2 regions of the Peribacillus asahii genome follow, and region 2 is predicted to be linked to the other one. Evidence: riboswitches for the same ligand, from Rfam matches in the RefSeq annotation. Region 2 holds a riboswitch; the other holds the start of a gene.
The links. A riboswitch is a leader RNA that binds a small molecule or an ion and turns the genes downstream of it on or off. The one in region 2 is predicted to bind FMN.

Region 1: linked by a shared signal. The riboswitch ahead of BAOM_RS16435 (ECF transporter S component) and the one ahead of ribE (riboflavin synthase) in region 2 are both predicted to bind FMN.

What each region holds. Positions count from the first base shown of each region.
Region 1 is NZ_CP026095.1:3,332,053-3,336,486, reverse strand. It holds gene serA (phosphoglycerate dehydrogenase) at 1-1,119, opposite strand, end outside; FMN riboswitch at 1,491-1,627, shown strand; gene BAOM_RS16435 (ECF transporter S component) at 1,792-2,367, shown strand; gene BAOM_RS16430 (ferredoxin) at 2,546-2,794, opposite strand; gene BAOM_RS16425 (YpbB family protein) at 3,073-4,125, shown strand; gene BAOM_RS16420 (RecQ family ATP-dependent DNA helicase) at 4,122-4,434, shown strand, end outside.
Region 2 is NZ_CP026095.1:597,073-601,506, forward strand. It holds gene BAOM_RS03010 (ATP-binding protein) at 35-1,315, shown strand; gene BAOM_RS03015 (DEAD/DEAH box helicase) at 1,354-2,490, shown strand; FMN riboswitch at 2,611-2,741, shown strand; gene ribE (riboflavin synthase) at 2,895-3,536, shown strand; partial or broken gene ribB (3,4-dihydroxy-2-butanone-4-phosphate synthase) at 3,549-4,172, shown strand; gene ribH (6,7-dimethyl-8-ribityllumazine synthase) at 4,210-4,434, shown strand, end outside.

The sequences.
Region 1 (4,434 bases), 2.1 Mb from region 2:
TTTGAAGAATCCAGAAAGTAAGCTCTTAGTTAAGATAGAGGTATCGAAATCTAAAGATTCACCAGCATATGTTACTGAAATTTCCTGAATGCCTTCTTTGATGAGTTGAGAAGCAATCATACCTATATGTTGTACAAGTTGATAGAATGGTTGAACTTTATCAAATACTTCTTTTGAAATAGCGGGCAAGTTAATAGAATTAGAAACAGGATTTCCATTCAGATAAGTCAGAACTTCTTGAGCGACTTGAACAGCTACATTTAATTGAGCTTCTTTTGTTGAAGCACCTAAATGGGGTGTTGCAATCACTTGATCAAGCTCTAATAATTTGTGGCCATGCGGCGGCTCTTCAACGAAGACGTCAAGTGCTGCTCCGGCTACTTGTCCTTCGATAATTGCTTCATATAAATCATCTTCATCGATGATTCCACCACGAGCGCAATTTAAGAAATATACGCCTTTTTTACAAGTTTTTAAGTTTTCCTCATTGATTAAACCTCTTGTTTCATTTGTTAAGGGGGTATGCACCGTAATAATATCGGCTTTAGGTAATAGTTCTGCTAACGGTAGGACTGTAACGGCCATCTTCTTAGCACGGTCAGTTGTTAAGAATGGATCAAATACAACAACTTCCATTCCGAATGCTTTTGCACGCTTTGCGAGTTCTCCACCGATACGACCGAATCCAACAATACCAAGTGTTTTTCCGCGGAGTTCAATACCTGTGAAAGAAGAACGTTTCCATTCTCCAGCCTTTAAAGAAGTAAATGCTTGTGGGATGTGACGGACAAGAGAAGACATCATTGCAAATGTATGCTCACATGTAGAAATGGTATTTCCATCTGGAGCATTTACAACAACAATTCCACGTTTGGTTGCGGCTGGAATGTCAATGTTATCAACACCAACCCCTGCACGTGCAATAATCTTTAATTGCGGCATGCGTTCCATTAATTCTTCGGTTACTTTTGTTGCACTTCGAACTAGAATTGCATCAATTTGGTCAAGCTGCTTCTCTGCTTCGCCGACGGTTTTTTGAATAAGTTCAATGTGGGTTGCTTCTAATAGGGGTCCTAATCCTTCAGGTTTGATGGCATCTGCTACTAAAATGCGATACACGTCATGAACACCTTCCTAGAAAAAATTATCTTAAACTTCAGTTAATTTTACAATCGGAACGGATAACTGTCAATGTTATGGGGATTAGGCAAGGGAGTATAAAAAGCGAATAAATGTAATGTGAGATATATAATTATACGTATTTTATGACATTTTTATTCAAAAAACATTTTTTGTTTGCGTTATCATTTCACATAAACGAATAATGTTTGATTGTTAAATATTGTATTTCTATTATAATGAAGAGAGAAGGCTCATTCTTTTTTGATTATGTAAGGGAAATTTTTTAACCTGGTTAATTTTAGAAAAAAGCTATTCAAATAAAGAAAAAACAGATATAATAAATGCGTAGTAGTATAATAATTTTATAGGTCTATCTTCGGGGCGGGGTGTGATTCCCCACCGGCGGTGATGAAGGAGATTCCTTCTCAGCCCGCGAGCCTTGGTTAAGGCAGGATTTGGTGAGATTCCAAAGCCGACAGTATAGTCTGGATGGGAGAAGATGGAGGTTCTTGTAGACGTTCAAAAGATGATATATTGAGCGTGTGTTTGTCGAATCCTTTAATTTCTCCTTTTAATTCCATCGGAATTAAAGGGTTTTTTATTGGACACAAACCGTTTAACAGAACTTGTCCTCTTTTTCGGAGTAGATTAGAAAAAGAAGGAGAGAGAATGATGAAGGTACAAAAGTTAGTGACTTTAGCAATGCTTACGAGCGTCTCTTATGTTTTGATGCTCCTGAACTTTCCGTTTCCGGGGTTCCCAGTTTTTTTGAATGTGGATTTTAGTGATATTCCCGCTTTAATTGCTGCGATAATCTTTGGTCCTGGAGCAGGAATACTAGTAGAATTTGTTAAAAACTTGTTAGATGCGATTATGACAGGAAGTTTAACAGCGATTCCAGTCGGACATATTGCGAACTTTACAGCAGGGATTTTATTTGTTTTACCAACCTACTATGTATATAAAAAAATTCGTTCTGTAAGAGGAATGACTTTTGGGTTATTTGCTGGAACGATTTCAATGGCTGTGTTGATGAGTGTTTTAAATTATTATATCTTCTTACCTGCCTATACATTTTTCTTAGGAGCAGAGGCGATGTCTGGTTCAGAGGCTCGAACATTTGTCACGACTGCTATTTTGCCATTTAACCTTATAAAAGGTATATTGATTACAGTTGTGTTTATGTTGATTTTTGCTAAAATGCAAACGTGGCTTAATAAACAAGCCTTATATAAAAATATATGAAGAAAAAAATCGAACGTTTACCGTTCGATTTTTTTTGTCTAATTTGACTAAATAGTATGGGGTAAGGATATGCTAAAAGATGGATGGGAACGATAGTTTTGCATGAAGTGAATCTCGAATCGTTCGATTAGCAAAGTTAAAAAAAAGCCATTTCTGTGTAGGGAAATGGCTTGTTCTTTTATTCGAATTTTAGTGCATCGCCGTCAAATGCTTCATCAGCCACTTTAATAGAATCTGTTGGGCAGCCTTCAAATGCATCCATCATATCATCTAGTAAAACATCTGGAACTTCAACTGTTCCTTGGTTATCATCTAAAGTTACGAAAGCAATGCCTTCATCATCGTAATCATAAATATCTGGGGCAGCTGCGCCGCATGCGCCACATGCGATGCATGTATCTTTATCGACGATTGTAAATTTTGCCATATATAAAACTCCTCCTAATTGGATAATAACATGAGTTATTTATTCACATAGTTTCACCTTATTCCTATTGTACGGCTGAATTCCGCATTTTTCAATAGGAAATCTAGCTAAAAAATTCCTCATGGTATACGAATAACCAACAAATGAAATATCATGTACTTTTTATTTGCTAAAAAAGAACAAAATTTGTCTTATTTGGAGGATTAGAAATACACTTTATCTCCATCTTTGTTACAATGAAAGCATCATTAGGGAAAACAAAGGGTGTGAGTGTACATTTGGCAAATTATTTGCAAGTTATCATCCTCCATACAATCAAAAAATTTCAAGGTGAGCGATCCATTTATGCCATTTATCATATGTTGCAAGGAAAAAAATCTTCACAAACTATTCAAGATGCTCATTTATTTCGTTTGACTAATGTTTTTGGAACAATTCCTCACTTTACTCGAAAACAGCTGGTTGATACCATCCAAAATCTTGTTGAACATGGTTGGATTACAGCTAAGGAAAAATCAGATGTTTTTATTATTACACAAAGTGGAGAGGAAGAGCTTGCTCAATGTGAACCAATCCCAACTCGATTAAATGGATGGAAGTATCAAAATGTGGCTCCTGTTTTTTGGGGCAGATTGAATTTGTTAATTCAAACGCTCTCCCATATTGTTCACAATGAAACCAAGTTTTATCCGATTCAACGGCATACTAAAATTCAACAATCCGTAAAACAATTTTTACAAAAGAATCGTCAAAATCGAGAGTTGATGGCTCAGCATTTGTATGAAGAGTTAACCGATTTATTGGAGAGACAAAGTGATAGGCATCAAACGATTTTTGTTAGAAAATTAACAGGTATAAATCGGGTAGGACAGACTTTTGACCAAATTTCAAAAACGATGCAGCTTGATGAGTGGTATGTGCGTTATGTATTTCTAGAATCCCTGCACTGGATGTTTTATGAAATAGAGAAAACATTTACGCAATATCGCCTTTTATCTTCTCTTATAGGAGATTTACAGCAGTCCCGTTTAACGCAGTCTACACAAACGACGCTACAGTTTATTCAAGCAGGTCGAACGCTAACTGAAATTGCGAACATTCGTCGCTTGAAGGTTAATACAATTGAAGACCATCTCGTTGAAATTGTATTAGTGGATAAACAATTTCCGATTCATGAATATGTGACGAGTGCTGTGGAAGAGAAAATACTGCAGGTAATGAAGAAGCTTCAAACAAAACAGCTAAAGGCTATTAGGCAATCGTTAGCAGATGAAGCTATTAGCTTTTTTCAAATTCGGCTTGTATTAGCGAAAGCGGGTGACGAATTGTGAATTCTTTGGAAGAAATACTGGAACACTACTTTGGATTTACTGAATTTCGGCCAGGGCAGAAGGAAGTGATTTCTTCCTTATTAGCAGGACAACATCTATTGGCCATGCTGCCAACGGGTACAGGTAAATCTTTATGCTATCAATTGCCTACTTATGCCTTAAAGAAACCGACATTAATTGTCTCGCCATTATTATCTTTAATGCAAGATCAAGCGGAACAGCTCAAAGTGAGAGGCGAGAAAAGGGTATTAACATTTAACTCTTTTTTAACCCTTCAGCAAAAGAAGGAGGCACTTAGTCAATTATCTT
Region 2 (4,434 bases):
GATAATAGATGTATTAATATATACAGGGGGATGTATGGATCACTCACGGAAAATTGCATTAAAAGTTTCTGCTATATATATAATTTTAGGTATTTTATGGCTTGTTGTTACCGATCATATTTCGATCAAGCTTGCTCAGAATAATTATCAATTATTTATTACTTTTCAAAATTCAAAAGGTTGGTTATATATCATAATAACTGGAGCTGTTTTATATAGTACGATAGTGTATTGGACAAAGAAACTATTGAATTCGCAAAAGGAACTACAGGTAAGAGACGAGCAATACCAATCTTTGTTCATGTATAATATTGATGCTGTTCTAGAGTTGAATCTTAAAGGGAAAGTTATTTCAATGAATCCGCAAGCAAAGGCTTTATTTGGATATGATCTAGAAGGATTAAATAAACATTCAGCGAGTATGCTCATCAATAGTGAGGACCTTGGTAAAGTGATTCATTGTTATAGACGAGCAACTAATAAAGAGGCTTTGGATTTTGAAACAGCGATTCGAGATGCAAAGGGAGAGATTAAATTTACGCGTTGTTCTTTTGTCCCTATTATTATCCAAGGAGATGTTATTGGCGTTTATGCAATTGCCAGAGATGTTACGGGTCTTCGCAGAGAAGAAGAGCTATTGATTATGTCAGAAAGAACATCTGTAATAGGTCATTTAGCTGCAGCGGTTGCTCATGAAATCCGTAACCCGCTTACCTCTTTAAAAGGCTTTATTCAGTTGATGCAATATACGAGAGAATTGAATGATGAGCATCTAGATATTATTTTGCAAGAGGTCGAACGTATTAATACCATTTCAAGTGAACTATTGATTTTAGGGAAAACGCAAGAAGTCACTTATAAAAAAATTGATGTAAGAGAAAGTATTCGACAAGTATTTACACTGATGACAGCACAAACAAATCTTGATAATGTTGAGTTGTGCTATGAAGAAGTTCCACGGCCTGTTCTTATTATGGCTGATGAATCGCAGATGAAGCAGGTATTAATTAATATTATTAAAAATAGCATTGAAGCAATTACAGAACATGGGAAGATTAACGTTGTGTTAAGAATAGAAAAAGATACAGCTGTTTTAACGGTTCAGGATAATGGGATTGGGATGGAGCCTGAACGATTACAACGGATTGGTCAGCTTTTTTATTCAACAAAAGAAAAAGGTACAGGTATTGGGCTGGCTGTATGTCAAAAGATTATTCATAGGCACCATGGAGAGATTTTCTTTAAAAGTGAAAAAAACAAGGGAACGTTAGTAACGATTCGGATTCCACTAGCAAAGGAACAAGTGGTACTATAAACTAGGTAATTGATTTTTTTAGATAAAAGGAGAAGAAAATGAGCAATACACCTGCATTACTTGAAAAGATGAAACCATTTATCCAGCAAGCTTGGAATAAATCGGGCTTTGCCCAAGCAACTCCCATTCAACTGAAAGCTATTCCGCAAATTATGGAAGGAAAAGATGTAATCGCTGAATCACCAACGGGAACAGGAAAGACACTTGCTTATTTACTTCCGTTACTTGAAAAAATAGACCCTGATCAATCATCCCCACAAGCTCTTATTCTGGCTTCCTCTCGTGAGCTTGTGATGCAGATTAATGAAGAGGTTCGTATTTGGTCACAAGGCAGCAGTATTAATGGTGCGGCATTTATTGGAGGCGCAAATGTGAAGCGTCAATTAGAAAAACTAAAAAAACGCCCTCAAATTATTGCTGGGACACCAGGACGTATACAGGAACTTATTACTCAAAAGAAGTTAAAAATGCATGAAGTGAAAACGATCGTGTTAGACGAAGGAGATCAATTGCTTGTTCCAGAGCATCTTACAACAATCCGTAATATTGTGAAGACAACGTTAAAAGATCGCCAAGTGATGATGTTTTCGGCAACATTACCACAAGAAATAGAACAAGCAGCCCGTGCCTTTATGAATGAGCCTGTTACGATTAAAGTCGATAAAAGTGAGAAAATGCAATCGAAAGTAGATCACATGTACTTTGTTGTAGAAAAACGTGATAAGTTCAAAATTTTAGAGAAAATTTCTCGCTTAGAGGGTATGAAAGGGCTAGCCTTTATCAATGATATCGGAGAGCTCAATGTTATTGGAGAAAAGCTAAAATATAAAGAGGTTGAAGTGGGGCTGCTTCATGGAGAATCTAACAAAGTAGATCGTGAAAAAGCTTTACGTAAATTGAAATCAGGCAAACATCCACTGCTTTTAGCGACAGATGTAGCGGCCCGCGGTTTAGATATTAAAGGATTAACGACGGTCATTCATGTTGATTTAGCAAATAGCATAGATCAGTATGTACATCGCTCTGGTCGAACAGGCCGCGCGGGCGCAGATGGAACAGTGATGTCAATTGTTACGGAACGAGAAGAGCGTGAATTAAAGAAGATTGCTCGTGAACTGGAGCTTTCTCTACAAAAAAAAGAGTTTTATGCTGGACAGATTGTAGATGCAAAATAAGTGAACCATACAAGCGGAAGGCGAATTTATTCTTCTTCCGCTTTTAGCAGTTATGAGATTGAGAGTAAGTAATTTACAATATAACTTTATCGTGATAAACTAACTGTAAGTTATAAATAGTTTGTCCTTCGGGGTCGGGTGTAAATCCCAACCGGCGGTGATGAAGCAATTCTAAGCCCGCGAGCCTTTTTAAGGCAGGATTTGGTGAGATTCCAAAGCCGACAGTAAAGTCTGGATGGGAGAAGGACGTGTGGAATTTTTTAAAATGTATGAGTGTATCCTTTAAATTTTGAGAACTCGAAGTTAAAGGTTTATTTAAGTATACATTTTTTTCACCATATACTCCCGCAAACCCTGTAGGTATCTCTATGGGGTTTTTATTTTTCGGCAAAAGAGGTGAAGACATGTTTACTGGAATTATTGAAGACATCGGTGTTGTTCAATCGTTAAAGAAAGGCAAGCAGAGCATGGAGATAACGATTTCTTCAGAGAAAATTGTGGAAGATGTTCATCTTGGAGACAGTATTGCAGTAAATGGTGTTTGTTTAACCGTTACTTCTTTTACAACTAATACATTTACTGTTGATGTAATGCCAGAAACGGTAAAAGCATCGTCTATCCAATTATTAAAACCTGGTTCTCCTATCAATTTAGAAAGAGCAATGAGTGCACAAGGCAGATTCGGTGGTCATTTTGTTTCAGGACATATTGATGGGACAGGGACGATTATTAAAAAACAACCGAAAGAAAATGCCGTGTACTTCACAATCGAGCTTCAAGAAGGCTTGAGTCAATATTGTATCCCAAGAGGTTCTGTAGCTATTGATGGAACGAGCTTAACTATTTTTGATATTCAGGGCAACCTATTAACAGTTTCATTAATTCCGTTAACGTTTCAAGACACGATTATCGGACAGAAAGGTGTAGGGGATATTGTTAATATCGAAAATGATATGATTGGTAAATATATCGTGCAGCACCTACAGACAAATAAACCAAAACAATCATTAACCAAAAGTTTTTTAGCTGAAAATGGATTTTACTAAGAGGTGAGTAGAGTGTTTAATACGATTGAAGAGGCATTAGCAGATTTAAAAGCAGGAAAACCAATTATTGTGGTGGATGATGAAAATCGTGAAAACGAAGGGGATTTTATTGTTCTAGCGGAAAAAGCAACCCCGGAAGCGATTAATTTCATGGCTACATATGGAAGAGGTCTTGTTTGCACAGCGATTACTGAAGAACGCGCACAAAAGTTAAATTTACATCCGATGGTTGAGGTAAATACCGATCCACATGGTACGGCTTTTACAGTAAGTGTTGATCATAGAAGTAATTCAACTGGCATTAGTGCTTTTGATCGTTCGATTACAGTAAATGCTCTTCTAGATGATGAGGCTGTAGCCGAGGATTTTAAACGCCCTGGTCATACTTTTCCAATTGTAGCAAAGGCGGGCGGTGTGCTGCAAAGAGCAGGCCATACAGAGGCTGCGGTCGACTTAGCTAAATTATGTGGAGCAGCTCCAGCTGGAGTGATTTGTGAAATTATGAAAGAGGACGGTACGATGGCACGAGTGCCTGACTTAGTCAAAGTTGCAGAAGAATTTCAATTAAAATTTATCACGATTGCAGATTTAATTCGTTATCGTAAACAACAAGCTTCACGTGTAACAGCTGAAGTGAACTAAATCATACTGAATTATATTAGGGGGAACGAAAATGGGACAACATTTTGAAGCACAGTTAATTGGAACAGGATTAAAAATTGGTATAGTAGTTGGAAGATTTAATGAATTTATTGTGAGTAAGTTATTGGACGGAGCGCTTGACGGCTTGAAGCGTCACGGTGTAGAAGAAGCAGACATCGATGTAGCTTGGGTACCGGGAGCTTTTGAAATTCCTTTAATCGCAAAGAAGCTTGTTGAAACAGGAAAATATGATGCC